4 regions of the Streptomyces sp. NPDC059787 genome follow, and region 1 is predicted to be linked to each of the others. Evidence: riboswitches for the same ligand, from Rfam matches in the RefSeq annotation. Region 1 holds a riboswitch; each other region holds the start of a gene.
The links. Region 1 has a riboswitch for cyclic di-AMP ahead of ACFV5H_RS17140 (peptidoglycan DD-metalloendopeptidase family protein). Riboswitches for the same ligand answer to the same signal wherever they lie in the genome.
Positions count from the first base shown of each region.

Region 1 (6,960 bases):
CGGCCGCCGACCGGGACGCCGTGGTGCGCGCCGCCGACATGGAGTCCACGGCGGCGGGCGGCTGGACGTACTGGCAGGCCGGTGCCGCCGGGCGCGGCATGCAGGCCCTGCGGGTCCATGTGCCGCACGGCTCCCAGGGCGACATCGTGCGCGTCCACCCCGGCGAGGAATGGCTGTACGTCCTCAAGGGGCGGCTGCGGCTGCGCCTCGGGGACACCCTGCACCGGCTCGCCCCTGGCGACAGCGCGCACTTCGACTCGCTGACCCCGCACCGCATCGCCGCCGCCGACCCCGACGGGGTCGAGCTGCTGTTCGTCCACACCCTGCTGCAGAGTCCCACGGCCGCGCTGTGCCTGGGCCCGATCCACGGAGAAGCGACATGACCGGCAAAGACATGGAAGAGAAGTTCCCCCGGGCCCTGTGGGTGCGGCTGTTCGTCTACATCGTGGTGGGACACCTCTTCGCGGCCTTCATCTACTTCCTCTTCGAGATCGCGCCGAAGAAGTAGGCGCCCGCCTCAGTCGAGCAGGCGCTCACGCAGCCGCTCCCGGTCCTCGGGCGTGAGCCCGAGCGCCTGCTCCAGGTACGGCTCCACACCGCCCCAGGTCTCCTCGACGGTCTCGAAGGCCGCCGAAAGGTACTCCGCGCGCGCGTCGAACAGCGGGCTGAGCAGCTCCATGACCTCGGGGGAGTAGGCCGAGGCGGAGCTGCCGCTGCGCTGCACCTTGTAGCGGCGGTGCTTGGCGTTGGACTTCAGGTAGTCGTCGACGATCGCGTCGCGCTCGACGCCCACCGCGAGCAGCGTCACCGCCACCGACAGCCCCGCGCGGTCCTTGCCCGCCGCGCAGTGCATCAGCGCGGGGACGCTGTCCTCGGCGAGCGAGCGCAGCACCCGGGAGTGCTCGGCGGTACGCTCCTTGATGATCATGCGATAGGAGCTGATCATCCGGTCCGCGCCCTTGCCGTCGTCGAGGATCGAGCGCAGCTGCTCCAGATCGCCGTCGCGGACCATCTTCCAGAACTCGGCGCCGTCGGCCGGGTCGCTGAGCGGCAGGTTCACATTGCGCACACCCGGCAGCGCGACGTCCGGCCCCTCCAGCTTCTGGTCGGCCGCGTTGCGGAAGTCGAAGACCGTGTGCAGTCCGAGCGAGGACAGGAAGACGGTGTCCTCCGCGGTCGCGTGGGCGAGATGGCCGCTGCGGAACAGCACCCCGTGCCGCACCCGCCTGCCGTCGACGGTCGGCAGCCCGCCCACGTCGCGGAAGTTGCGCACTCCGGCCAGCTCGGGTTCGGTCGACGGCACCTGCTGCGTCACGAAGGACTCCTCCCACTCGGCGCCGCCGGCGGGGCTCGTCGACGGGCACGCCTCGACGATACGACATGCCTGCCTGGGGCAATGAGTTGTCCACAGGCATTGCCCGGCCGCCCCCACACCCCCGATGATGTTGGTGTCTGATCGCATCTGTTCGGGTCTGTTGGAGGTTCGGTGACGCAGGTCTCCCAAGACGGTCGTACATGGCTCCTGTCGGGGCCGGCCAGCAGCTACGCGCTCCATGTCACGGACCGCGACGAGCTGGTGCATCTGCACTGGGGCCCGAGGATCACGCCGGCCGACGCGGAGGCCCTCGCCGCGCGCCCGCTGCCGGACGACTGGCCGTTCGAGTCCCGTCTGGACGGGCGCGAGGAGTACCCGGTCGAGGGCGGCCCCCGTTTCGTCCGGCCCGCCCTGTCCGTACGCACCGCCGACGGGCGGCGCGGCACCGAATGGGCCTTCGACGGCCACGAGACGGACGACGGCGAAACCGACGACGGTGAACTCCGTCTCCGCTTCCGCGACGGCGAGCTGACCGTGACCCTGCACTACCGGATGCGCGACGACGTGCTCGAACGCTGGGTGACCCTGCACAACCGGGGACCCGCGGTCGAGCTCCTGCGCGCCGACTCCGCCACCTGGACCCTGCCCGAGCGCGAGCACTGGCGGCTGTCCCAGCTCCACGGCCGCTGGGCCGCCGAGTCCCGGCTGACCCGCTCCCCGCTCACCTACGGCGAGAAGGTCATCGGCAGCCGCCGCGGCCACACCGGACACCAGCACCTGCCCTGGGTCGCGCTCGACACCGACGCGACCGAGGAACGCGGCGAGGTCTACGGCTGTGCCCTCGGCTGGTCCGGCTCCTGGCGCATCTCGGTCGCCCAACTCCCCGACGCGCGCGTGCAGATCACCGGCGGCGCGGGACACGACGACTCCGGCCTGCTGACGCTGGGCACGGAGGAGACGTACGTCACACCGCTCTTCGCCGGTCTGTGGAGCGACGGCGGCTTCGGCGGCGCCAGCCGCGCCTGGCACGCCTACCAGCGGACGCACGTCGTCCCGGACGCGGACCGGGACCGGCCCGTGCTGTTCAACTCCTGGGAGGCCACCGGGTTCGACATCTCCGAGGAGCAGCAGCGGGGGCTCGCGGCGCGGGCCGCCGCGATGGGCGTCGAACTGTTCGTGGTCGACGACGGCTGGTTCGGGGCGCGTACGAGCGACCGGGCCGGGCTCGGCGACTGGACGCCCAACCCCGACCGCTTCCCCGGCGGCCTGAAACCCCTCGCCGACCATGTGCACGGGCTCGGGATGAAGTTCGGCATCTGGGTCGAGCCGGAGATGGTCAACCCCGACAGCGACCTGTACCGCGCGCACCCCGACTGGGTGCAGTTCCAGCCGGGCCGCCGGCGCACGGAGTTCCGCAACCAGCTGGTGCTCAACCTCGCGCGGGACGATGTGCGGGAGTACCTCTGGGAGCAGCTCGACGGACTGCTCTCCGGCGTCCCCGTCGACTATGTGAAGTGGGACTTCAACCGCTGCTCCACCGACGCCGGGTGGCCGGACGACCCGTACCCGCAGCGGCTGTGGACCGATCATGTGCGCGGCCTGTACGCGCTGCTGGACCGGTTGCGGGCGGCCCATCCGGACGTGGCCTTCGAGTCCTGCTCGGGCGGCGGCGGACGGATCGACCTGGGGGTCCTCTCCCGTACCGACCAGGTGTGGACCTCGGACAACACCGACCCGCTCGACCGGCTCGCCGTCCAGCACGGCTTCAGCCAGCTCCACCCGGCCCGGGTGATGGCCGCCTGGGTCACCGACAGCCCGAACGCGATGCTCAACGGACGGGTCAGTTCGCTGCGCTTCCGGTTCGTCAGCGCCATGGCCGGGGTGCTCGGCGTCGGCGGCGACCTCGCGCGGTGGACCGGGGAGGAGCTCGCCGAGGCGCGGGAGTGGGTCGCGCTCTACAAGGAGATCCGGCCCGTCGTCCAGCGCGGCGACCTGTACCGGCTGCGGCCCCCGGAGGGCGGACTGAGCGCGGTGCAGTACGTCCTCGGCGACGAGACCGTCGTCCTCGCCTGCCTCCAGGCGCAGCACTACGGAGAGCCCGTCCCGGCCCTCCGGCTGCGCGGCCTCGACCCGGAGGCGTCGTACGAATGCCGCGAAACCGGTGAAACGTACCGAGGCGCCCTCTTGCTGCACCACGGGCTGCGCACCGGTCTGCGGGGAGATCTGGACGCCGCGGTGGTGCGGCTGCGGCGCCTGTGATCGGGCGATTAGGGCGTTCTGTCCGATTAGGTGGATTCGCCATAACGTGCCCCGAAAGAAAGGGAGATGGGAAAGGGGTGCGTGAGCAGCGTCATATCCGTGACGATGTGTTGTCGCCATGTTCACGTAATTCCGTGGAACGACAAGGGAATTCGCGGGGGAAAGGGAATCCCGGCTGACGCTCGGTGACGTCAATTCCTCCTTTGGATCACGGAAAAACGCGTTCGCGGTGAACCTCGCGCTTGTCCCCTCGCGTCCGGGTCGCTTACGTTCGCCACCGATCCGGACGGACGCCCAATCCTGCCGCCGCCCGGAGCCCGTACACACACTGACCCGTGCACGGCAGGAGCGGGGGACCCACAGGTACCACTGCCTGTTCCGGTTCCCGGAACGGCTTGGGGTTAAGTCGCGTGACAACGCGGCCGGGCATCTCCAGCCCGAACCCGACAGCTCACCTCGCAGGCGCCGGAGAGGAATTCGACATGCCCGCGAAGGGTAAGCACCGCCGTACCAAGGCCCAGCGTTTCACCCGCTCCATCGCCGTCGCCGGAACCGGTGGCGCCGCACTCGCCCTGCCGCTTCTCGGCGCCACCGGCGCGCACGCCGCCACGCCGCAGACCGCCCCCGAAAAGGCCGTCCAGTCCCTTTCCGCCGCCGGCCAGAAGACCGTCGCCGAAAAGGGCGACGAGGCCCGCACGTACACCGTGAAGGCCGGCGACTACCTCGCGAAGATCGCCGAGACGGAGCACGTCGACGGTGGCTGGAAGCAGCTCTACACGGACAACCGCGAGGCCATCGGCGACGACCCGTCGCTCATCCACCCCGGCCTGAAGCTCTCCGTCGACGGCGGGGCCGCCACGAGCGCACCGGAGAAGTCGTCCGCCACGGAGGCCCCGGCGACCCCGCAGGCCTCGGAGCAGGAGGCCGAGAAGCCGGCGGAGCAGCCCGCCGAGCAGCCCTCCTCGGACGCCTCCGCCCAGACCGCGAGCACCGACCAGGCCGCGAGCGCCTCCGGTTACAGCTCCCCGGTGCCCGGCGCCGGCGGTCTCGGCACCGCCTACAAGGTGGCCGGCAGCATGTGGTCCAGCGGCTACCACACCGGCGTCGACTTCAGCGTCCCGACCGGCACCTCCCTGAAGGCCGTCGGCGCGGGCACCGTCGTCTCCGCCGGCTGGGGCGGCGCGTACGGCAACCAGGTCGTCATCAAGCTCGAAGACGGCTACTACGCCCAGTACGCCCACCTGTCCTCGCTGTCCGTCTCGGCCGGCCAGACCGTCACCGCCGGCCAGCAGGTCGGCCTCTCCGGTGCGACCGGCAACGTGACCGGCCCGCACCTGCACTTCGAGATCCGCACCACCCCGGACTACGGCTCGGACGTGGACCCGGTCTCCTACCTCCGCTCCAAGGGCGTCTCCATCGGCTGATCCCCGCGGCGACCTTCCTGACACGCGCGCCGAAGGCCGGACCCCGATCCCCGGGGCCGGCCTTCGGCGTATTCCGGAATTGGCCAACATTTTGAGAGTGTCTTATCTCACCGCCCGTCAACCCTTCCTTACGGTCGCGTAGGTCACATTCGAAGGTGAATCATGAGCGGTTGTGGCAGACGATTCGAAGAGTGACAGCAGAGCAGTGATCGGGTCGTACGTGGCGGTGGGGGACAGCTTCACCGAGGGCGTCGGCGACCCCGGCCCCGACGGGGCGCTCGTCGGCTGGGCCGACCGGTTCGCCGTGCTTCTCGCGGACCTCCGGCCCGAGGGCGACTTCGCGTACACCAATCTCGCCGTACGCGGAAAGCTCCTGGACCAGATCGTGGCGGACCAGCTTCCGAAGGCGGTCGAACTCGCCCCCGACCTGGTCTCGTTCTGCGCGGGCGGCAACGACATCCTCCGCCCCGGCAGCGACCCGGACGAGGTGGCCGAGCGGTTCGAGCGGGCGATCGCCGCGCTCACGGCCGTGTCCGGCACGGTGATGGTGACGACCGGGTTCGACACCCGCGGCGTGCCCCTGCTGAAGCACCTGCGCGGCAAGATCGCGACGTACAACGGGCATGTGCGGGCCGTAGCCGACCGTTACGGCTGCCCCGTCCTCGACCTGTGGTCCCTCAGGAGCGTCCAGGACCGCAGGGCCTGGGACGCCGACCGGCTGCACCTGTCGCCGGAGGGGCACACCCGCGTCGCGCTCCGCGCCGGGCAGGCCCTCGGCCTGGACACCCCCGCCGACCCGGAACAGGCCTGGCCGCCCCTGCCGCCCCGCGGCACCCTCGACATCCGGCGGGACGACGTCCACTGGGCCCGCGAGTACCTGGTGCCGTGGATCGGCCGCCGGCTGCGCGGGGAGTCGTCGGGCGACCACGTGATCGCCAAGGGGACGCTGTCGCCGGACGACATCAAGGTGCGGATCGCCGCGGTGGCGTGAGGGCCGTTCTTCCGGCCGCGGCCGTATCCGGCACCGCGGTGCCGGACACGGCCGCTCATAATGGAATGTCTGACCGACTCCACTTGGAGGTACCGTGGCCGGTTCCCGTTCCCAGAGCTCCGGGCTGCGCGCCCTGCGGCCCGTGGCCTTCGGCGCGGACCCGAGTGGCGAGCGCATGGCACGCATCCGCAGATCCCCGCACTTCAAGGACGGCGTGTTCCAGAATCCCGGGGGCGCCGCCCGGACCCGCCCGTCGGGGTCGGTGCGGGACCTGGCGAAGACCTATGTCGACAAGGAATCCCGGATCCGCCGCGCCCCCGAGGGCACCGTCCCGGTGCACCCGACCACCCTGGCCGACATCTCCCGTCCGCCGGCCACCGGGCTGCGCCTGACCTGGATGGGCCACTCCAGCGTGCTCGCGGAGATCGACGGACACCGGGTCCTGTTCGACCCCGTGTGGGGTGAGCGCTGCTCACCGTTCCCCTTCGCCGGACCCAGGCGGCTGCACCCCGCCCCGCTGCCGCTGACCGCACTCGGCCCGGTCGACGTCGTCGTGATCTCCCACGACCACTACGACCACCTGGACCTGCCCACGATCAAGGCGCTGGCCGGCACGGACACCCTGTTCGCCGTGCCCCTCGGCGTCGGCGCGCACCTGGAACGCTGGGGCGTGTCCGCCGGACGGCTGCGCGAGCTGGACTGGCACGAGACGACGAAGATCGGCGGGCTCGCCCTCACCGCCACCCCGGCCCGCCACTTCTGCGGCCGGGGCCTGCGCAACACCCAGCACACCCTGTGGGCCTCCTGGGTCGCCGCGGGCGAGGAGCACCGGATCTACCACAGCGGTGACACCGGCTACTTCGAGGGCTTCAAGGACATCGGCACCGACCACGGCCCGTTCGACGCCACGATGGTCCAGGTCGGCGCGTACTCGGACTTCTGGCCCGACATCCACATGACGCCCGAGGAAG
Region 1 covers NZ_JBHWHX010000015.1:132,326-139,285, forward strand. The annotation lists gene ACFV5H_RS17120 (helix-turn-helix domain-containing protein) at 1-383, shown strand, start outside; gene ACFV5H_RS17125 (DUF6126 family protein) at 380-508, shown strand; gene ACFV5H_RS17130 (tyrosine-protein phosphatase) at 518-1,315, opposite strand; gene ACFV5H_RS17135 (alpha-galactosidase) at 1,487-3,574, shown strand; cyclic di-AMP (ydaO/yuaA leader) riboswitch at 3,891-4,052, shown strand; gene ACFV5H_RS17140 (peptidoglycan DD-metalloendopeptidase family protein) at 4,057-4,998, shown strand; gene ACFV5H_RS17145 (SGNH/GDSL hydrolase family protein) at 5,204-5,989, shown strand; gene ACFV5H_RS17150 (MBL fold metallo-hydrolase) at 6,084-6,960, shown strand, end outside.

Region 2 (6,960 bases), on a different contig from region 1:
CGGCCGGGGCGGCAAGGGGGCCCGTCCGGCGAGGTGCTCGGCGAGGGTGCTGATGGTGACGGGTGTGCGGCCGCTGTCCACGACGGCGTCGAGGTGGGCCGCGAACTCCTTGGGCGTGACGGTGAACTCGGCGATCCAGTCCGGCGGATCGTCCATCACGGCGTGGTAGAGGAAGACGGGTATGGCCGCGGTCATCCCCTCCCCCTCCCCGGTGCCCGCCGAGCCCGCAGATATCCGAGCGGCCCGTACAGCATTCCCCTGCGCTGCAGCCGGGACAGTCGGCGTGGCCAGGGGTGCGTGCGGGTGTCGTGCGCCCCCGGCGCACCACCGCCGTCCGTGTCGCGCACCTCGGTCAGCGCGCGGGCGTGCGCGAGACCGCGTGGCAGCCGGGCGAGGAACGCCGGCAGCAGCGCGGGCCGGTCGACCAGGATCGCGGTGAGGTAGGCGGTGAGGCCGGCGCCGTAGCCGTACGCCTGGGTCTCCAGGTCGGCCCAGGTCTCCCGGTGGTGGTGCCACACCAGCGCGTACGGCGTGTAGCGCAGCCGGTGCCCCTGGACGAGGACGCGGACGAAGCCGTACAGGTCGTCGCCGCCCCGCGCGGGTGTCCCGGCACCGGTGGCCGGGTCGAAGCCGCCGACGGCACGCAGCACCTCCGTACGGAAGGCCATGTTCGCGCCGGAGCCGAAGCGGCCCGCGGTGAAGGGGAACAGCGGCTCGTCGCGGGGCGGGTCACCGGGGTCGTACGTCGTCGGCGTGAAGCCCTTCGCGAAGCCGCCGTGGCTCTCCAGCAGGACCTGGGCCGGGGTGCGCAGCCGGGCGGGCAGGATCAGGCCGGTGGCGCAGCCGAGCCGGGGGTCGGCGGCGAAGGGGGCGGTCAGTTCGGTGAGCCAGCGGGGATCGGCGACCACGTCGTCGTCGGTGAACGCGATCACCTCGCCCCGCGCCACCGCCAGCCCCCTGTTGTGCGCGACGGCGAGTCCGGGTACCGGCTCGCACACGTACCGCACCCGCTCGCCGTACTTGCGTTCCACCAGCTCACGGGTCTCGTCGGTCACGGGCGCGTTGTCGACGACGACCACCTCGAACCGCGGGTGCTCCTGCGCGAGCAGCGAGTCCAGCGCCCGCGCGAGCTGTCCGGCACGCTCCCTGGTGGCCACGACGACCGAGGCGTACGGCGGCTCCCCGCACTCCGTCACCTCCACGTCCTCCGCCGCCACCGCGGAGGCGGCCTCCGTCAGCACCGCCCGCGGGTCCGCGCCCTCCGGTACCCGGGTCAGTAGCGTCCCCACCGGGCGGCCCGCCCGTCTGACCAGCAGGAACACCTCACCGTGGGTGACCGGTGGGCTGCCCGGGCCGGGTCTCGGTGCGGCCTCGTCACCGTCCAGGTCGATCTCGGCGACCTGCACCGCTCCGATGGCCAGGAACCGCCGTATCTCCTCCTGCGTACGCGCTCTTCGGGACACCCGTCCTCCCCCTTCTCACGACCGGCGCAGCCGTGCCGCGCCCTTCAGGGTCCGCGCCGCCAGCGCCGCCAGGCGCGGACGGGTACGGACGAAGCCGTGCGCGCGGCGCGCGGGCTCGCGGCTCAGCCGGTGCAGCGCGGCGCCCACGCCCGGGCGGGTCACCGCCCCCTCGTAGACGGCGAGTTCGCCGGTCTTCAGCGAGTCCTTGTACTCGGCCGGACCGCGCCCCATGTCGAGCAGGCCGATGCCCTCGGCCGCCGCCGCCTCGGCCATCCGCAGATGCAGCACCAGACCCGGCGAGTACTTCGCGAAATCCGGGTCGTACGCCGGGAACCAGCAGGCCAGGACGGACGCCGAGCGCAGCCCGAAGTGCGCGGCGACGGGGCGGTCCCCGGCGTACAGGACCGACAGCGTGCCCGTGCACTGGGCGGCGCGGGTCTCGGCGAGCCGGCCCACGAGCCGGGCGATCCACTCCTGTGCGAACCGGTCGCGCCGCCCGGTCCTGCGGTACTGCGCCGACTTCCACTCCACCAGCGCGCGCAGCGCGGCCGGGTCGCGCTCGTCGAAGACGAACCGCACGGTCCCGGCCTGGCGGCCCAGCCTGCGCTCCTTGGCCAGCGTGGTCTTCAGGAACTTCGGCGACTGGGTGCGCAGCACCGACTCGTACGCCTCGTAGCCCTTCTCCACGTCGATGACGTAGGTGGCGTGCTCCTCGGCCGCGTACGGCACGAACAGCCGCTGGCCCGCCTCCAGGTTGTCGAAGGCGAAGCTCGACACCGAGCAGCCCCGCAGCAGTTCGTCCGTCTCCAGGGCGACACCGGGGCCCAGGACCGCGCCCTGGCAGTCCGACACCCCGAGCCCGATCGCCCGGCCCTGCCCCAGCGCACCCCGCTCGTACGGCAGGAAACCCACCGGCTGAGCGCCCTCGTACAGCACGGCGACCCGGGCCCGCGGGCGCACCCGGGCCACGGCGACGCTGAACTCCGGTTCCATGAACGGGTTGCGCGGTGCGTCCGTCGCGGCGCGCAGTTCCCGCCAGCGCTCCCGCTCCCCCTCGCCGAGCTCCCCGGGCCTCAGCACACGCATGCGTCCACTGCTCACCTGACCCCCCGATCAAGTCCCCCCTGGACCCTTGGAAGGTACCGCCCCGGACCGGGCGGACGGTAGATAGCGGACCATGTTCTTGCCAAACGGTGAAAGAGACCTGAACCGGTCCTTACCCGGCGTCGAGAGAAGTCGAGAGAAGGGAACCGCACCGAAAGCGAGCGCAAACGGGCACGGTGAATCGGACCGTCGGGTTGTCCGTATTCTCTGATCATGGCCGCACCCACCGCGTACTCACTCATCGCCACCGACCTGGACGGGACGCTGCTGCGCGGCGACGACACCCTCTCCGACCGGTCCCTCGCCGCGCTCGCGCGGGCGGAGCGGGCCGGCGCGCGACACCTCGTGGTGACGGGGCGCCCGGCCCCCAGAGTGCGGCCGCTCCTGGACGACCTCGGCTGCACGGGGCTCGCGGTGTGCGGACAGGGCGCGCAGGTGTACGACGCCGGCGCGCACCGGCTGCTGTGGTCCGTCACGCTGGACCGGGAACTGGCGGAGACGGCGCTCGGCAAGATCGAGGCCGAGGTGGGGGAGGTGCACGCCGCGGTCGACCAGGACGGGGTCGACGGGCTGACGCTGATCGAGCCCGGCTATCTGATGCCGCACCCGACCCTGCCCGCGGTGCGGGTCGAGCGGCGGGCCGAGCTGTGGGACCGGCCGATCAGCAAGGTGCTGCTGCGCCACCCGGACCTGTCCGACGACGCGTTGGCGGCGGCGGCCCGGTCGGTGATCGGGTCACTGGCCACGGTCACCATGTCGGGGCCGGGCACCGTGGAGCTCCAGCCCTGCGGGGTGACCAAGGCGACCGGGCTGGCGCTGGCCGCCGAGCACCTGGGGCTGAGCCCGGCGCGGACGATCGCCTTCGGCGACATGCCGAACGACGTCCCCATGTTCGACTGGGCGGCCCACGGCGTCGCCATGGCCAACGCGCATCCCGAACTGAAGGCGGTGGCGGACGAGGTCACCACGTCGAACGAGGACGACGGCGTGGCCGTCGTCCTCGAGCGACTGTTCGGCGGGGCGATGACGCTCGCCCGTCAGCGGGTGGCTCAGTACGCGCCGAAGACGTTGTCGATGGAGCCGTAGCGGTCGGCCGCGTAGTTGCAGGCCGCCGTGATGTTCGCGATCGGGTCGTACGGGTCGAAGGCGGTGCCGGGCACGTGGTAGGCCGCGAAGGTCGGGTCGATGATCTGCAGCAGACCCTTCGACGGGGTGCCGGCGGCGGCGTTGGAGTCCCAGTTGTTGATGGCGTACGGGTTGCCGGAGGACTCGCGCATGATGTTGCGGTGGATGGCGTCGTAGCTGCCCGGGATGCCCTGCTGCGCCATGATGTCCAGCGACTCGCGGATCCAGCCGTCGAGGTTGTCCGGGTACGCCGTCACGGAGGCGGCGGTCGTCGGCGTCGTCGGCTCGGTGGTGGCCGCGGAGGCGCTGGTCGCGCCGAACAGCGGCAGGGCGACCATGGCGACGCCGGTGCCGGCGACGGCGAGGGAACGGGCGAGGCGGCGGTTGCCGAAGCGGCTGAGCTGACCGAAAGCAGGCATGTCTGGGTTCCTCTCCTACGCCTGCGAGGTGAGCTGTCGGGTTCGGGCGGGAGAGTGCCCGGCCGTGCCCCTGCGGGCATGGCTTCACCCCTAGCCGTCCCGGTGCGATGTCCGGTGCGGCGGCTTACCTGGGTCCCCCACTCCTGCCGTCTTGAGTTCGTCGTCGGGTGTGATGCGGGCGGCGGCAGGATTAGGCGTCCACCCGGCAGGCCCGGAACGTATGCGAGAGCACATGTCGGAAACAAGCGCGGGCATCACAGAAGGTGCCGTTTGATCTTGTGATGGGGGTTTTGGGGTGCTTGATCCTTTGCTACTGCCAAGGGTCAACTCGGCGTCGGGGGAAGGGGGAAGGGGGATGGCGGCGGTCGGTGGGGGTGCCGGATCGCGCGTGACCCACTTCACTGGGGATCACCTGTGAGCGCATTTTTCGCCAAGGGGAATTAGCTCTGTATTTACGGCAAATCGGACGTCGGGGCGGGCAGGATGGTCCGCGTGGCGAGGCGGGGCCCGGGAGGCGGGTCGAGGAGTGGATTGCTACGTCCGGGAAAGCCGAAGAATGTCCGTTGTTATCAGCCGATCAAAAGCACTCCGCTCCTGATCCCGTACCGCCCTGCCCGTAACGCCGGGCGCTGGCGGTGATCGGAACATGACCGGATACGCTGACTTGAGTGGTGGCAGCGACCTATCGACATTCCGTGTAACCGCCAGTGGGACACCAGCAGACAGGAGACCCCTCGTGACCGTCGTCGGGCCGTTCGGGCTGAGCGTGCGGGACCAGGCTCTGGAAGCCGATGTCCAGGCCGGAATGACGGCTGTCGAGGAAGGGCTGCTCGAAGCCACCAAGAGTGAGGTCCCCTTCATCACGGGAGCCGCCCAGCACCTGGTGCGGGCCGGCGGCAAGCGGTTCCGTCCGCTGCTCGTGATGCTCGCCGCCCAGTTCGGCGACCCCTACGCGCCCGGTGTCGTGCCCTCGGCCGTGGTCGTGGAGCTCACCCATCTGGCCACGCTGTACCACGACGACGTGATGGACGAGGCCGAGGTGCGGCGCGGCGTCGACAGCGCGAACGCCCGCTGGGGCAACTCCGTCGCGGTCCTCACCGGCGACTTCCTCTTCGCGCGGGCCTCGCACATCCTGGCCGACCTCGGTCCTGAGGCCGTGCGGGTGCAGGCCGAGGCGTTCGAGCGGCTGGTCACCGGGCAGATCCTGGAGACCGCGGGACCGCAGGACGGCCGCGACCCGGTCGACCACTACCTGGACGTGCTCGGCGGCAAGACCGGCTCGCTGGTCGCCGTCGCCTGCCGGTTCGGCGCGATGATGTCCGGCGCCGACGAGACGGTCGTGGACGTGCTGACCCAGTACGGCGAGCGGCTCGGCGTCGCCTTCCAGCTCGCCGACGACGTCCTGGACATCGCCTCCGACTCCCACGAGTCCGGCAAGACCCCCGGCACCGACCTGCGCGAGGGCATCGCCACCCTGCCCGTGCTGCGGCTGCGTGAACGGGCGGCCCGGCTGGGTCTCGCCGACGACATCGCCCTGTGCGAGCTGCTCGACTCCGACCTCACCGACGACGCCCGGCACGCCGAGGCGCTGCGGCTGCTGCGCGCCCACCCCGCGCTGGAGCAGGCCCGCCGGGACACCGTGCGCTACGCCGAGGAGGCGCGCGCGGCGCTCGCCCCGCTGCGGGAGTGCGAGGCGAGGACGGCACTCGTGCAACTGTGCGACGCGGTGGTGCACCGCGCGGGCTGAGCCGGCCCGAACTCCCCCGACCCCTACGGGGCGGGGGAGGAAACCGTCCTCCGTGTCATACCCCAGCAGTACGTGGAGTTGCGTCCGGGGTCTGACGAATCCGCCTGCCGGATTTGGTCAGATGGACCACGACGGACAACACCACTTCTCACCGATTCGGGTGAGAATGGCGGCTCGGGGTGAGACCGGTGCGAGGTCACGAGACGAAAAGCCGCCGCCGACCACGGAGGTAGGGCACACATGGCACCGTACGAATCCGACGACATGACGATCGCGCGGGAGGCCGACGAGCCGCGCGCGGGGCGGCGCAGGGCCGCGCGGTACGTCGTCCCGGTCACGGTGATGGGAGTGGCGGCCGCGACCATCGGGCTCGTCCCGGCCATCGCCAGCTCCGGCGACCCCGACCTGCCGGAGATCACCGCCGCACAGCTCATCGAGAAGATCGCGCAGTCGGACGTGGAGCAGCTGTCCGGCACCGTGAAGATCACCACGGACCTCGGTCTGCCGGACCTCGGCGGCCTGGAGAACAGCCTCGCGTCCGGCGCCACGGGGCAGGGCGAGGACGGCGGCTCCTCGGCCGACCCGTCCGCAAAGCTCACCGAACTGGCCTCCGGCACGCACACCCTGCGGATCGCGGCCGACGGCCCGGACCGGCAGAAGGTGTCGCTCCTGGAGAACGCCGCCGAGTACAGCCTGATCCACAACGGCAAGGACGTCTGGGGCTACGACAGCGGCTCCAACGAGGTCTACCACGGCACCGTCGACGCCTCCGGCGAGGACCGGGAGCAGCAGCCCCCGGCCACCCCGAAGGACTTCGCCGAGGAGGCGCTGAAGGCGGTCGACGACACCACGTCCGTGACCGTCGACGGCACCGCCCAGGTGGCCGGCCGGGACGCGTACAAGCTGGTCGTCAAGCCCAGGCAGTCCGGCTCCACGGTCGGCGCGATCAGCATCGCGGTCGACCACAGGACCGGTGTGCCGCTGAAGTTCACGCTCACCCCGTCGAGCGGCGGCGCGGCCGTCGTGGACGTCGGCTTCACCAAGGTGAGCTTCGACAAGCCGGCCGCCTCGACGTTCGACTTCACCCCGCCCAAGGGCGCGA
Region 2 covers NZ_JBHWHX010000001.1:173,159-180,118, forward strand. The annotation lists gene ACFV5H_RS00835 (polysaccharide deacetylase family protein) at 1-195, opposite strand, end outside; gene ACFV5H_RS00840 (glycosyltransferase) at 192-1,463, opposite strand; gene ACFV5H_RS00845 (GNAT family N-acetyltransferase) at 1,479-2,549, opposite strand; gene ACFV5H_RS00850 (HAD family hydrolase) at 2,781-3,653, shown strand; gene ACFV5H_RS00855 (transglycosylase SLT domain-containing protein) at 3,617-4,111, opposite strand; cyclic di-AMP (ydaO/yuaA leader) riboswitch at 4,117-4,284, opposite strand; gene ACFV5H_RS00860 (polyprenyl synthetase family protein) at 4,848-5,858, shown strand; gene ACFV5H_RS00865 (outer membrane lipoprotein carrier protein LolA) at 6,099-6,960, shown strand, end outside.
Region 2: it holds a riboswitch for cyclic di-AMP, as region 1 does, so the genes downstream of both, ACFV5H_RS00855 (transglycosylase SLT domain-containing protein) here and ACFV5H_RS17140 (peptidoglycan DD-metalloendopeptidase family protein) in region 1, are expected to answer to the same signal.

Region 3 (6,960 bases), on a different contig from region 1:
AGGTGCTCCTCGACGCGCCCCTGGAGGCCGAGCCGGCCGGTCTCGACGGTGTCGCCACGATCATGGCGCGGGCCTTCTCCGAGGGCACCGACAAGCACTCCGCCGAGGAGTTCGCCGCCGAGCTGGAGCGCTGCGGCGCCACCCTGGACGCGCACGCCGACCACCCCGGCGTCCGCCTCAGCCTGGAGGTCCCGGCCTCCCGGCTCACCAAGGGACTCGGACTGCTCGCCGACGCGCTCAGGGCGCCGGCGTTCGCCGACAGCGAGGTCGAGCGGCTGGTCCGCAACCGCCTCGACGAGATCCCGCACGAGCTGGCCAACCCCTCCCGCCGCGCCGCCAAGGAGCTCTCCAAGGAGCTGTTCCCGGCGAGTGCCCGTATGTCGCGTCCGCGCCAGGGCACCGAGGAGACGGTCACCGGCATCGACTCCGCGGCCGTCCGCGCCTTCTACGAGAAGCACGTCCGCCCCGCCACGGCGACCGCCGTGGTCGTCGGCGACCTCACCGGCATCGACCTGGACGCGCTGCTCGGCGACACCCTGGGCGCCTGGACCGGCTCCTCGGCGCAGCCGCGGCCCGTTCCGCCGGTGGCCGCCGACGACACCGGGCGCGTCGTGATCGTGGACCGCCCCGGCGCCGTCCAGACGCAGCTGCTGATCGGCCGTGTCGGCGCGGACCGGCACGACCGCGTGTGGCCCGCGCAGGTGCTCGGCACGTACTGCCTCGGCGGTACCCTCACCTCCCGCCTGGACCGCGTGCTGCGCGAGGAGAAGGGCTACACCTACGGCGTACGGGCGTTCGGCCAGGTCCTCAGGTCCGCCCCGGACGGCACCGGCGCGGCGATGCTGGCCATCAGCGGCTCCGTCGACACCCCGAACACCGGCCCCGCCCTCGAGGACCTGTGGACGGTGCTGCGCACGCTCGCCGCCGACGGGCTCACCGACGACGAACGCGATGTCGCGGTGCAGAACCTCGTGGGCGTGGCGCCGCTCAAGTACGAGACCGCCGCGGCCGTCGCGAGCACCCTGGCCGACCAGGTCGAGCAGCACCTGCCCGACCACTACCAGGCCGACCTGTACCGGCAGTTGGCCGCGACCGGCACCGTGGAGGCCACCGCGGCCGTCGTGAACGCCTTCCCGGTGGACCGCCTGGTGACCGTCCTCGTCGGTGACGCGGCGCAGATCAAGGCACCCGTCGAGGCCCTCGGCATCGGCGAAGTCACCGTCGTGACGGCCGAGTAGCGAGCGGCGAGGACGCACGCGCGCGTGGGGCCCTGGTGACACGAAAGTCATCAGGGCCCGCTTATGCCCGAATCGGGGCGGAAGTTGCCCGTCTGACCTGTGGGATGCGCTACAAAAACCGGGATTCGTTTGAGGATCGGGAGACGGCCCGCTTAGCGTCATCCGGGCTGTTCGTCGGGCAGTGCGCCGCATCCGCGGCACCGGACAGTCATCGCCGAGTCCCCCTACGGCGCGAGCCAGGGGAGCCGGGGACCCACCGCAGTCCCTGGGGTGAATCGGACGCCCGCGCGTGTCGCGAGGGGGCCCGTAGGAGACCTTCCTGCTCCGAACCCGTCAGCTAACCCGGTAGGCGAGAGGGAAGGAAAGGACCAGCCTGTACATGGCGTTCACCCGCGCCCCGGGCAAGCACCGTCGTCCCAGCCGGACGCAGCGCGGCACCGCCCGCGTGGCGGGCGTCGCGGCGCTCACCACCACCGGCGTCGTCGGCTCCCTCGCGGCCCCCGCACTCGCCGCCGAGCCCGCTGCCGCACAGACCGGCCTCACGCCCGTCGTCACCCTCGGCGACGCGATCGCCGACCGGATCGACGCCCAGGCGGCCGCCCAGCACGAGGCCGCCCGGGAGGCGGCCGAGGCCGCCGCGCGGAAGGCCGCCGAGGAGGCCGCGCGCGAGAAGGCCGCCAAGGCGGCCGAGGAGGCCCGCGCGGAGAAGGAGCGCGCCGCCCGGGAGGCCGAGCGCGAGCGCCTCAACACCTTCGTCTCCCCGATCCCCGGCTCGTACGTCTCGACCGGCTACCAGGCCGGCAGCTCGCTGTGGTCCTCCGGCAGCCACACCGGTGTCGACTTCCACGCCGCGAGCGGCACCTCCGTCCGGTCGGTCGGCGTCGGCACCGTCGTCGAGGCCGGCTGGGGCGGCTCGTACGGCAACCAGGTCGTCATCAAGATGCACGACGGCACGTACACCCAGTACGCCCACCTGTCGTCCATCGGCGTCTCGGTGGGCCAGCAGGTGGCCGCCGGACAGCAGATCGGCCTCTCCGGCGACACCGGCAACGTCACGGGCGCGCATCTGCACTTCGAGGCCCGCACGGGCGCCGATTACGGCTCCGACCTCGACCCCGTCGCCTACCTCCGCGCGCACGGTGTGAACCTCTGACCCGTCCGCTTCCCGATGCCCCGGCTCCCCGAGCCGGGGCATCGGTGTTTCCGGGAACCGCCGCAACGCTTGTCCAAAAAATATGCATGGATTCCGGCCCGCCGTCGTGAATTACCGCCGATTGCAATAGAGTCGCGGAACACACGTCAATCGTCGGCGTTTCACGGGGATTAATCCGGAGGTTCGTCATGCGCATTCCCGCGCACTCGGTGTGCACGGCGATCCGGGACGACATCGTCGCGGGTGTCCACGAGCGCGGCGGCCGGCTCACCGAGGAAGTGCTCGCCCGCCGTTACGGCGTCTCCCGCGTCCCCGTCCGGGAGGCGCTGCGCACGCTGGAGGCCGAGGGATTCGTGGTGACCCGGCGGCACGCGGGCGCGTGCGTCGCGGAACCCACCGAGCAGGAGGCCGCCGACCTGCTGGAGATGCGCATGCTCCTCGAGCCGCTCGGTGCCTCCCGCGCGGCCCAGCGCCGCACCGAGGCCCATCTGAAGGTGCTGCGCGGCCTGGTCCGGCTGGGGCAGGAACGCGCCCGCCAGGGCAACAGCGACGACCTGCGCTCCCTGAGCGGCTGGTTCCACGAGACGCTCGCCCAGGCCACCGGCAGCCCGGCACTTACCTCGACACTGACCCAGCTGCGGCACAAGATCGCCTGGATGTACGCCGCCGAGGGGCCGTCCGATCCCGTCGAGTACTGGGCGGAGCACGGCGCGATCGTGGACGCCGTGGCGCGCGGCGACGGCGACCGCGCGCGGTCGGTCACGGCGCTGCACACCGAGCGGGCGAGCGCCGGGCACCGCCTGCGTTTCGCCTCCGGAGCCGGCCGCGCGGACCGTGTGAGGAACTCGCAACATGCCGTAAACATGCCGAGCATTCGTCATTAACACGGGTGCCGTATACAAAGAGGGAGCATTTCTCGGGGACTATTTATGCTGCCCGTAAAAGGGGAAAGCTGCCCGTGCGAGGAAAAAGTGAAAGGCCCGCCCGGTGGTCCGGGCGGGCCTTTCGGTATTGCGTTCTCAGACGGTCTCGGGGAGTTCCTCGAGGCCCTCGGAGACCAGCTTCGCCAGACGCTCCAGGGCGGCGTCCGCGCCCTCGGCGTCGGAGGCGAGGACGATCTCCTCGCCGCCCTGGGCGCCCAGGCCCAGGACGGCCAGCATGGAGGCCGCGTTGACGGGGTCGCCCCCGGCCTTGGCGATCGTCACCGGGACGCCTGCGGCCGTGGCGGCTCGGACGAAGATGGAGGCGGGGCGGGCGTGGAGACCCTCGGCCCAGCCGACGTTGACGCGGCGCTCAGCCATGTGTTGCTGCCCTTCGCTGTTCAGGGTTGTCTAGACCAGTTTCCCACATCGTGAAGCATGCCCGGAGCGTGCCGGGAGCGTGCCCGAAGCGGCATCAGCTCCCGCTCCCGGTGACAGCCGGACCGCGGCCTCGGCCCGGCTGTCGTCCACCACAGACTGCCTCGCGCCGTTGTCGTACGCGAGCCGTACTCTGGGGCCCATGCAGACCTCGTCGGACCGGCACGAGTATCCCGCCCACTGGGAGGCCGACGTGGTGCTGCGCGACGGCGGCACCGCGCGCATCCGCCCCATCACCGTCGATGACGCCGAGCGCCTGGTCAGCTTCTACGAGCAGGTGTCGGACGAGTCGAAGTACTACCGCTTCTTCGCGCCCTACCCTCGCCTGTCCGCCAAGGACGTCCACCGCTTCACGCACCACGACTTCGTGGACCGGGTGGGACTCGCGGCCACCATCGGCGGCGAGTTCATCGCCACCGTACGCTACGACCGGATCGGCGCCGACGGCGCGCCCGCGTCGGCACCGGCCGACGAGGCCGAGGTCGCCTTCCTCGTCCAGGACGCCCATCAGGGCCGGGGCGTCGCCTCCGCCCTCCTCGAACACATCGGTGCCGTCGCGCGGGAGCGCGGCATCCGCCGGTTCGCGGCCGAGGTGCTGCCCGCCAACAACAAGATGATCAAGGTGTTCACCGACGCCGGGTACACCCAGAGGCGCAGCTTCGAGGACGGTGTCGTCCGCCTGGAGTTCGGCCTCGAACCCACCGACCGCTCCATGGCCGTGCAGTACGCGCGCGAACAGCGTGCCGAGGCACGCTCGGTGCAGCGGCTGCTCGCCCCCGGCTCGGTGGCGGTCGTCGGCGCCGGCCGCACCCCCGGCGGCGTGGGCCGCAGCGTCCTCGACAACCTCCGGGACACCGGGTTCACCGGCCGGCTGTACGCCGTGAACAAGTCCCTGGGGGAGGGGGAGAAGGAACTCGGCGGGGTGGCCGCGTTCCGCTCGGTGCGGGACATCGACGGGTCCGTCGACCTAGCGGTCGTCGCGGTGCCCGCCGAGCGGGTCCCCGAGATCGTCACCGAGTGCGGTGAGCACGGTGTGCAGGGGCTCGTCGTCGTCTCCGCCGGCTACGCCGAGTCGGGCCCCGACGGCCGCGAACGCCAGCGCGCCCTCGTACGGCAGGCGCGCTCGTACGGCATGCGGATCATCGGCCCGAACGCCTTCGGCGTCATCAACACCTCGCCCGACGTGCGACTGAACGCCTCGCTCGCCCCGGAGATGCCCCGACCCGGCCGGATCGGACTGTTCGCCCAGTCCGGCGCCATCGGCATCGCCCTGCTGTCCCGTCTGCACCGGCGCGGTGGCGGCGTCACCGGCGTCACCGGCGTGTCCACCTTCGTGTCGTCCGGCAACCGGGCCGACGTCTCCGGCAACGACGTCCTGCAGTACTGGTACGAGGACCCCGACACCGACGTCGCCCTGATGTACCTGGAGTCCATCGGCAACCCCCGCAAGTTCACCCGCCTCGCCCGGCGCACCGCGGCGGCGAAGCCGCTGGTCGTGGTCCAGGGCGCACGCCATGGAGCCGGGCCCCGGGGGCACGCCGTACGGGCGACCCGGCTGCCCCACGCGACGGTCTCCGCGCTGCTGCGGCAGGCCGGGGTGATCCGCGTGGACACCATCACCGAACTGGTCGACGCGGGCCTGCTGCTCGCCCGCCAGCCCCTGCCGGCCGGACCCCGGGTGGCGATCCTCGGCAACTCCGAGTCCCTGGGCCTGCTCACCTACGACGCCTGCCTCGCCGAGGGCCTGCGTCCGCACCGCCCGCTGGACCTCACCACCGCCGCCTCGGCGGCGGACTTCCACGCGGCGCTCTCCCGCGCGCTGGCCGACGACACGAGCGACGCGGTCGTCGTGACCGCGATCCCGGCGGTGGGGGAGGGCTCGGTCGGCGACGCGGCCCTGGCACAGGCCCTGCGTTCGGCCGCCGCCGCGACCCCGTCCAAACCCGTCCTGGTGGTCCACGTGGAACTGGGCGGCCTCGCGGAGGCGCTGTCGGCCGCGACGAGCACGGCACCCCCTTCGGCGACCGGCGCCGCGCCGCAGACGGTGACGGTGACGGGCACGGCGTCCCGGCCGTCCGGCGCCGCGCCGCCCTCGGCCGCCGTGGGCGTCCTGCCGTCCGCCGGCAGCGGTGCGCCGACCCGCGCGGATGCCTCGGACCGCGCCCGCGCGGCCGCCGACGGCGGCCCGCCGGCCCCCGTCGCACCCCCCGAGGGCGCCCACCTCATCCCCGCCTACCCCGCCGCCGAGCGTGCCGTCCGGGCGCTCGCCCAGGCCGTCGCGTACGGCCAGTGGCGGCGGGACGCCGCCGACCCCGGCAAGGTGCCGGAGTACGACGACATCGACGAGCGGGGCGCCGCCGCCCTCATCGGCGGACTGCTCTCGCGCGGCCAGGGCCTCACCCTCGGCACCGCCGAGACCTGCGACCTGCTCGGCACCTACGGCATTCACGTCCACCGCGCCCTCCCCGCCCCGGACCCCGGCACCGCCGCCGAGGCCGCGCGCACCCTCGGCTACCCCGTGGCCCTCAAGGCGACCGCCCCCCACCTGAGGCACCGCGCCGACCTGGGCGGCGTCCGCCTGGACCTGGCCGACGAGGAGCAACTGCGCCGGGCGTACACCGAGTTGACGGAGCTGTTCGGGGCCCCGGAGGAGCTGCGCCCCGTGGTGCAGCGGATGGCACCGCGCGGTGTCGACACCGTCGTACGCGCGGTCATCGACCCCGCCGCCGGAGCCGTACTGTCCTTCGGCCTCGCCGGGGCGCCCTCCCAGCTGCTCGGGGACATGGCGCACCGGCTGATCCCGGTCACCGACCGGGACGCGACCTCACTGGTGCGGTCGATCCGGACCGCACCGCTCCTGTTCGGCTGGCGCGGCTCGGCACCGGTCGACACCCCGGCGCTGGAGGAGCTGATGCTGAGGGTGTCGCGGCTGGTCCACGACCATCCGGAGGTCGTCGCGATCACCCTGGAACCGGTGGTCGTCGCCCCGCGCGGCGTGAGCGTCCTCGGCGCGTCCGTGCGCCTCGCCCCGCCGCCCGCCCGTGACGACCTCGGCCCGCGGACCCTCCCCGCGTACTGACCGGTGCCTCGCAGTCAGTGGTCCCCCGTAGGATGGGCGTCATGGCCAAGACCAGTACGACGACCCAGGGGCTGCGGGCGGCGATCGAGCGCAGCGGCTACTACCCGGCCCTCGTGGCCGAGGCGGTGGAGG
Region 3 covers NZ_JBHWHX010000008.1:97,974-104,933, reverse strand. The annotation lists gene ACFV5H_RS10095 (M16 family metallopeptidase) at 1-1,238, shown strand, start outside; cyclic di-AMP (ydaO/yuaA leader) riboswitch at 1,441-1,605, shown strand; gene ACFV5H_RS10090 (M23 family metallopeptidase) at 1,618-2,391, shown strand; gene ACFV5H_RS10085 (GntR family transcriptional regulator) at 2,580-3,275, shown strand; gene ACFV5H_RS10080 (HPr family phosphocarrier protein) at 3,411-3,692, opposite strand; gene ACFV5H_RS10075 (GNAT family N-acetyltransferase) at 3,892-6,828, shown strand; gene ACFV5H_RS10070 (DUF5998 family protein) at 6,870-6,960, shown strand, end outside.
Region 3: it holds a riboswitch for cyclic di-AMP, as region 1 does, so the genes downstream of both, ACFV5H_RS10090 (M23 family metallopeptidase) here and ACFV5H_RS17140 (peptidoglycan DD-metalloendopeptidase family protein) in region 1, are expected to answer to the same signal.

Region 4 (6,960 bases), on a different contig from region 1:
CTGCGGGCCGCCTCGTCCTGCAGGTCGCGCAGCCGCCGCTGGGCCGACTCGGCCTTCTCCTTGGCGCCGTTGTACTTCTCGGTGGTGGTCTCCGCCTCCCGGTAGAGCCTGTCGACCTCGGCCTTGACCTGGCCCGGTGTCAGCTGCGGTTCGGCGTGTCCCGTCCCGTCGAAGCCGGTCGCGGTGGCCGCGCCGGCGAGGGCGACGGCGGTGACCGCGCGGGCCGTGGTGCCGCCCGCGACGCGCTGTCGGGGCCTGCGGTGCGCTGCCACCTGGATTCCCGTCCTTTCCGACGACCGCGCGGAGCGGACTGCCGTCCGGTGGTCCGGCGGCGGGGGTGCACAGGGGAGCCGTCCGCCGCCGGACCTTCTCGGCGGTGGTGTCCGGTTGCCGCCCCTGGACCGGGCGGCGGTGGAGAGCCGGGCACCTGGAGGAGGACGCTAGGCCCGGCCGCGTATCCCTGGTAACGGGTTGTGCGGAAGTGACGCGAGCGGACCGTCGGGTGACCGTAAGTGACCAGGATCCCGTTCCGGCTTCGTAGCCTTTACTCGGAGTGATGACCGATATGGCGGAGGAAGGACGGTTGAGGGCGCCGGAGTGCTACGAGGCGGCTATGGCTAGGCTCCGGCCTCATGGACGTACTCATCCACCTCTTCGTCGGTCTGCACATCATCGGCATCGCGTCGCTCCTCGGCGGCTTCCTCACCCAGATGAAGGCGATGGGCGCGGGCACCGCCCGGTTCGTCCCCGCGATGCTGCACGGCGCGCTGACGATGCTGGTCACCGGTGTGGTCCTGGTCGGCCTCAACCAGGCCCAGGACTACTCCGTCGACAACATCAAGATCGGCGTGAAGCTGGCCCTGCTGATCGTGATCCTCGGTCTGGTGTACGTGAAGCGGGACGACGAGAAGGTGGACAAGGGCCTGTTCGGTCTGGTCGGGCTGCTGACCGTGACGAACGTCTTCATCGCGGTGCTGTGGACCTGATCCCCGCTCCACGGGCCCGGACGTGACCGCGGCCCACGGCAGAACATGCCCCGGACCCCGAGCCGGGGGGTGCCGACGGCGGTGGACGCGGACAGCGTCACCGCCGTCGGCGTTTGCAGGGGGAGTGCGGGCGCCGCGTGCCGTGGCACGGACCAGCACGGAAAGGGGGAGCGGGACGGGGACGACGCCGGAGGGCCGTCCCCGCCCCTCCCGAGCGGGTCAGGCGGGGCGCACCACGCTGTGGATCGAGGACTCGCCGTCGTAGTAGATCGACTCCTCGCGGACGTACGTGCCGGGCTTCGGCGCGTGGATCATCATCCCGTTGCCGATGTAGATGCCCACGTGGGTGACGTCGTCGTAGAAGAAGACCAGGTCACCGGGTCGGGCCTGGGAGACGGGGACCGTCGTGCCCGCGTTCACCTGGTCGTAGGTGGTGCGCGGAACGGTGACGCCGGCGGCCTTCCAGGCGGCCTGGGTGAGGCCGGAGCAGTCGTAGGAGCCGGGGCCGGTGGCGCCCCAGACGTACGGCTTGCCGATCTGCGCGCGGGCGAAGGCGAGGGCCTTCTCGGCCTTGGCGGCGTACGAGGAGTCCGTCGACGTGGACGGCGTGGTGGCCGAGCCCGCTGACCCGGAGGCGCTGCCCGAGGTGCCGCTGTCCTGCTGGGCGGCGGCGGCCTCCTGGGCCTTCTGCTGCTCGGCGAGTTCGGCGGCCTTGCGGGCGGCCTCCTTCTGCTTCTCCTTCTCGATCGCCGCGAGCCGCGCCTTCTCCTCGGCGGTCAGCTTCGACATCAGCTCGCGCGCGTCGGTGAGCTTCTTCTGGACGGTGGCCTTGGCCGTCTTCAGGTCGCCCTGGGTGTCGGTGAGCGTCTCGAGGCTCTCGGTGGCCTCCTGGCGCTTCTTCATCGTCTCGGACTGCCGGGTGACGTAGTCGTCGACCGCTTCCTTCTGGCGGCCGGTCATCCGGTCCATCACCTGGCGCTGGTCGAAGATGTCCTGCGGGGTGTCCGCGAGCAGGAAGGTCGCGGTGTCGGGGACACCGGCGCCGGTCCGGTACTGGGCGGCGGCGAAGGAACCCAGCTCCGCCCGCGCCTCGTTGAGTTTCTGGGTGCGCTTGGCCACGTCGTCGAGGAGCGTGTCCACCTGCTTGCGCTGCTTCGCGGTCTTCTCCTTGGCCGCGTTGTACTTCTCGGTCGCCGACTCCGCCTGGCGGTAGAGATCGTCGACCTTCTTCTCGACCTCCTCCAGGCTCGGCCTGCCGTCGTCGGAGGGGGCGGCGGTGGCCGTCTGGGACAGCAGGGCCACGGAGGTCAGGGCGGCCGTGGCGAGGGCCGGGGTCCGTATGCCTGCCACGCGCGTGCCGGGGGTGCGCGACTTGCGGTGCGACGCCAAGGGAGGCGACTCCTTCCAAAGCTCCGCCTACCGGGTTAGCTGTCGGGTTCGGGCGGGTGGTTCGGAAGGGTTGCCCTACGGCCGCTCCGTGAGGGAGTGGGCCGATTCACCCCATGGTCTCGGTGGGTCCCCGGCTCCGGCTGCCGTGAGGGCAGTGACGGACTCGGCGGAGGCCGCGCGGCCCGGCGAGGTTCGCCGGTGGGGGTCGTGCGGCCCGCCCGCACCGTAGCCAACTGGTGTGGCCCCTGTGAAGGTTGATGGGTGATATGCCCGATACATTTTCGTGACCTTGTGTGCGGTGTCACTCAGGGTGAGGCGCTGGTTCTGGAGGGTGCGCGTCCCGTCCCGGCCGCAGGATTCCGGGGATGTTCCCGGGGTGGCCCCGGGTTGTCGGTGGGGCGGCCTAGACTCGGAGAGCGATGAGCAGCCTCTTTGACGACAGCTTCCTGGCGGACCTCCAGGCCCAGCGGGGCCCCGAGGGCGAGCCCCCGCCACCGCCCGAGGACGAGCACGGACCGGAGCAGATCCCGGACGACCTGTTCGGCGGGAAGTTCGACGTGCCGCCGGACCGGGACACCTACTACCGCGACGGCGCCCCGCGCCCGGTGATCGACGCCGCCGCGCTGCTGGAAGGGCTGAACGACAACCAGCGCGCCGCCGTCGTGCACTCCGGCTCCCCGCTGCTCATCGTGGCCGGCGCCGGCTCCGGCAAGACCCGCGTGCTCACCCACCGCATCGCCCACCTGCTGGCCGAGCGGCACGTCCATCCGGGCCAGATCCTCGCGATCACCTTCACCAACAAGGCCGCGGGCGAGATGAAGGAGCGCGTCGAGCAGCTCGTCGGCCCGCGCGCGGGCGCCATGTGGGTCATGACGTTCCACAGCGCGTGCGTGCGCATCCTGCGCCGCGAGAGCAAGAAGCTCGGCTTCACGTCGTCGTTCTCGATCTACGACGCCGCCGACTCCAAGCGTCTGATGGCCCTGGTCTGCCGCGACCTGGACCTCGACCCCAAGCGTTTCCCGCCGAAGTCCTTCAGCGCCAAGATCAGCAACCTGAAGAACGAGCTGATCGACGAGGAGGACTTCGCCGCCCGGGCCGCCGACGGTTTCGAGAAGACCCTCGCCCAGGCCTACGCGCTCTACCAGTCGCGGCTGCGGGAGGCCAACGCCCTCGACTTCGACGACCTGATCATGACGACGGTCAATCTGCTCCGCGCCTTCCCGGACGTCGCCGAGCACTACCGCCGCCGCTTCCGGCACGTCATGGTCGACGAGTACCAGGACACCAACCACGCCCAGTACGCGCTGGTCCGCGAGCTCGTCGGCACCTCCGAGCGCCCCGCCGGCGCACCGTCCGAGCCCGAGGTGCCGCCCGCCGAGCTGTGCGTGGTGGGCGACGCCGACCAGTCGATCTACGCCTTCCGCGGCGCGACGATCCGCAACATCCTCCAGTTCGAGGAGGACTACCCGGACGCGACCACGATCCTGCTGGAGCAGAACTACCGCTCCACGCAGACCATCCTGAGCGCCGCCAACGCCGTCATCGAGCGCAACGAGTCGCGCCGTCCCAAGAACCTGTGGACCAACGCCGGCGCGGGCGCGCGGATCACCGGGTACGTCGCGGACACCGAGCACGACGAGGCCCAGTTCGTCGCCGAGGAGATAGACCGCCTCACCGACGCGGGCGAGGCCAAGGCGGGCGACGTCGCCGTCTTCTACCGCACCAACGCCCAGTCCCGTGTCTTCGAGGAGATCTTCATCCGCGTCGGCCTGCCCTACAAGGTCGTCGGCGGTGTCCGCTTCTACGAGCGCAAGGAGGTCCGGGACGTCCTGGCCTACCTGCGGGTGCTCGCCAACCCCGAGGACTCGGTGCCGCTGCGCCGTATCCTCAACGTCCCCAAGCGGGGCATCGGCGACCGCGCGGAGGCCATGATCGACGCCCTCGCGCAGCGCGAGAGGATCAGCTTCCCGCAGGCGCTGAGGCGCGTCGACGAGGCGTACGGCATGGCCGCGCGCTCGTCGAACGCGGTGAAGCGGTTCAACACGCTGATGGAGGACCTCCGTACGGTCGTGGAGTCCGGGGCGGGCCCGGCGACGGTCCTGGAGGCGATCCTCGAACGTACGGGCTACCTCGCGGAGTTGCAGGCGTCCACCGACCCGCAGGACGAGACCCGGATCGAGAACCTCCAGGAACTCGCGGCCGTCGCCCTGGAGTTCGAGCAGGAGCGCGGCGAGGGCGAGTCGGTCGCGCTGTCCGACTTCCTGGAGCAGGTCGCCCTGGTCGCCGACTCCGACCAGATCCCCGACGAGGACGAGGACGGCTCCGGCGTCATCACGCTGATGACCCTGCACACCGCCAAGGGCCTGGAGTTCCCGGTCGTCTTCCTCACCGGCATGGAGGACGGCGTCTTCCCGCACATGCGCGCCCTCGGCGAGACCAAGGAGCTGGAGGAGGAGCGGCGCCTGGCGTACGTCGGCATCACGCGCGCGCGTGAGCGGCTGTACCTGACCCGGTCGACGCTGCGCAGCGCGTGGGGCCAACCGTCCTACAACCCGCCCTCGCGGTTCCTGGAGGAGATCCCGGCCGCCCACCTGGAGTGGAAGCGGACGGGGGCGAGCAAGCCCGTGTCCTCCGGTCCGGTGTCGGGGGTGGCGGCCTCGCTGTCGTCGTCCCGCTCGCGCTCGTCGGCGTCGGGCGGTTCCGGTTTCGCCACCAGGCGGACCGCGGACAAGCCCGTGGTGTCGCTGGCGATCGGGGACCGGGTCACGCACGACCAGTTCGGCCTCGGCACCGTGGTCGCGGTGAAGGGCACGGGTGCCAACACGGAGGCGACGATCGACTTCGGGGACACCAAGCCCAAGCGGCTGCTGCTGCGGTACGCGCCGGTGGAGAAGCTGTAGCCGCGGGCCGCGACCCGTCGGGGGTGAGGTCCTACGACGGGTCGAGGCCGTGGCTGCGGAACCAGGCGAGCGGGTCGATCGCCGAGCCCCCGCCGGGGCGGACCTCGAAGTGCAGGTGCGGACCGGTCGAGTTGCCGGAGTCCCCGGAGAAGGCGATCGGGTCGCCGGCCTTCACGGTCGTACCGGAGGCGACCTGGTAGCTGGAGAGGTGGCAGTACCACGTCTCCGTGCCGTCCTTCGCCGTCACGATCATCATGTTGCCGTAGGCGGAGTTGAGCTGCGTGCGCACCGTGCCGTCGGTGGCGGCCATCACCGTCGCGCCGTACAGGACGGGGAAGTCGATGCCGGTGTGGACGGACATCCAGTTGATGCCGGACTGGCCGTAGTAGGCGCTGAGTCCGTGCTGCGCGACCGGGAGCGCGAACTTCGGCCGCAGCCGCTCCTTGCGGGCCGCCTCCTCGGCGGCCGCCCTGCGCTCGGCCGCCTGCTGCGCCTTGAGGTCGATGCGCTCCTGGGTGCGGCTGGCCCGGTCGGCGAAGTCGTCGGCGCCGGCGGCGAGGCTCTCCAGCTGGGTGTCCAGCTTGATGTTGGCGGCGGACGGTTTCACCGGCTGGGCGTCCGCCGCGGTCGTCGCCGTCTCCTGGCCGCCGTCGTCGGTCAGGTTGCCGACCGAGGCCGCGGCGATACCGGCGACGCCCATCACGCACGCCGAGGGCACGGCCACCGTCAGCAGCGCGGAGCGCTTGGCGGGCGTACGGCGGCGGGAACGCGACCCGGCGCGCGAGGCCGCGCGCGGCGACGGGGCGGGGACGGTCTCCTCCTGCCCTTCGAGCAGGTGCACCGCGGGCAGCTCACCGGTGTCGGCCGGCTCCTGGGCGGTGGGCTCCTCGTAGGGCTCCTGGTCGAAGGACTCCGCCTGCGGCTCGTAGGCGTCGGACGCGGGCGCCGGGGCGGCGGTGTCGCCGCCGTCGGAGTTCCACTGCGTGGCGTCGTAGACACCGCTGTCGAAAGTCTGTGTGCCCCAGTCCCACTGCTGGGTCCGGTCGGCGGGGTTCCCGGCCTGATCGGGCTGGAGCCACTCACCGGAGTCCCACTGACCGCTGGTCTCCGGCGAGGCGGCCTGCGGCGGGATCGCCGTCAGCGGGTGATGGCCAGTGGTCCAGGAGGTCGTGTCGTAGCCGCCGGTGTCGTACGAGGACACGTGCTGGGCCGCGTACATGTCGTAGTGGCCGGTGTCCTGGCCGTCCGTGGGCCAGTGTCCGGTGGTGTCGTACGCGCCCGTGTCCTGACCGCCGCCCGGGAGGTCACCGAAGAGGGGATCCGTGGCGAAGCCCCCGGTGGTGTGGCCGCCCGTGCCGAAGTGGGTGGCGGCATAACCGGTGGCGTCGTAGCCGCCGTACGTGGTGAAGTCGCCGTACTGGGCTTCCTGGGTGCCGTACGACGCATAGGGCGCCGAAGCGGCATCGGAAGCCGGAGCCGGGTCCATGGTCCCCGACGGGTGACGGTCGTTCACCAACTTCTCTTTCGCCTCGACAACAGGGGCTGCCAGAGCAGTGCGGCGACTGTACCCGGCGGTATGCGGGCACGACAATCTTCCGCAGGTTTCGCGCGCGCAGGAAACGGGCAATCGGTTGTCTTTTGGCGGACGACGGGCGCGGTCTTGGCTTTTTGTTCGAGGTTTGTTC
Region 4 covers NZ_JBHWHX010000001.1:372,486-379,445, forward strand. The annotation lists gene ACFV5H_RS01845 (NlpC/P60 family protein) at 1-272, opposite strand, end outside; gene ACFV5H_RS01850 (hypothetical protein) at 633-986, shown strand; gene ACFV5H_RS01855 (NlpC/P60 family protein) at 1,206-2,375, opposite strand; cyclic di-AMP (ydaO/yuaA leader) riboswitch at 2,383-2,554, opposite strand; gene pcrA (DNA helicase PcrA) at 2,795-5,275, shown strand; gene ACFV5H_RS01865 (peptidoglycan DD-metalloendopeptidase family protein) at 5,307-6,761, opposite strand.
Region 4: it holds a riboswitch for cyclic di-AMP, as region 1 does, so the genes downstream of both, ACFV5H_RS01855 (NlpC/P60 family protein) here and ACFV5H_RS17140 (peptidoglycan DD-metalloendopeptidase family protein) in region 1, are expected to answer to the same signal.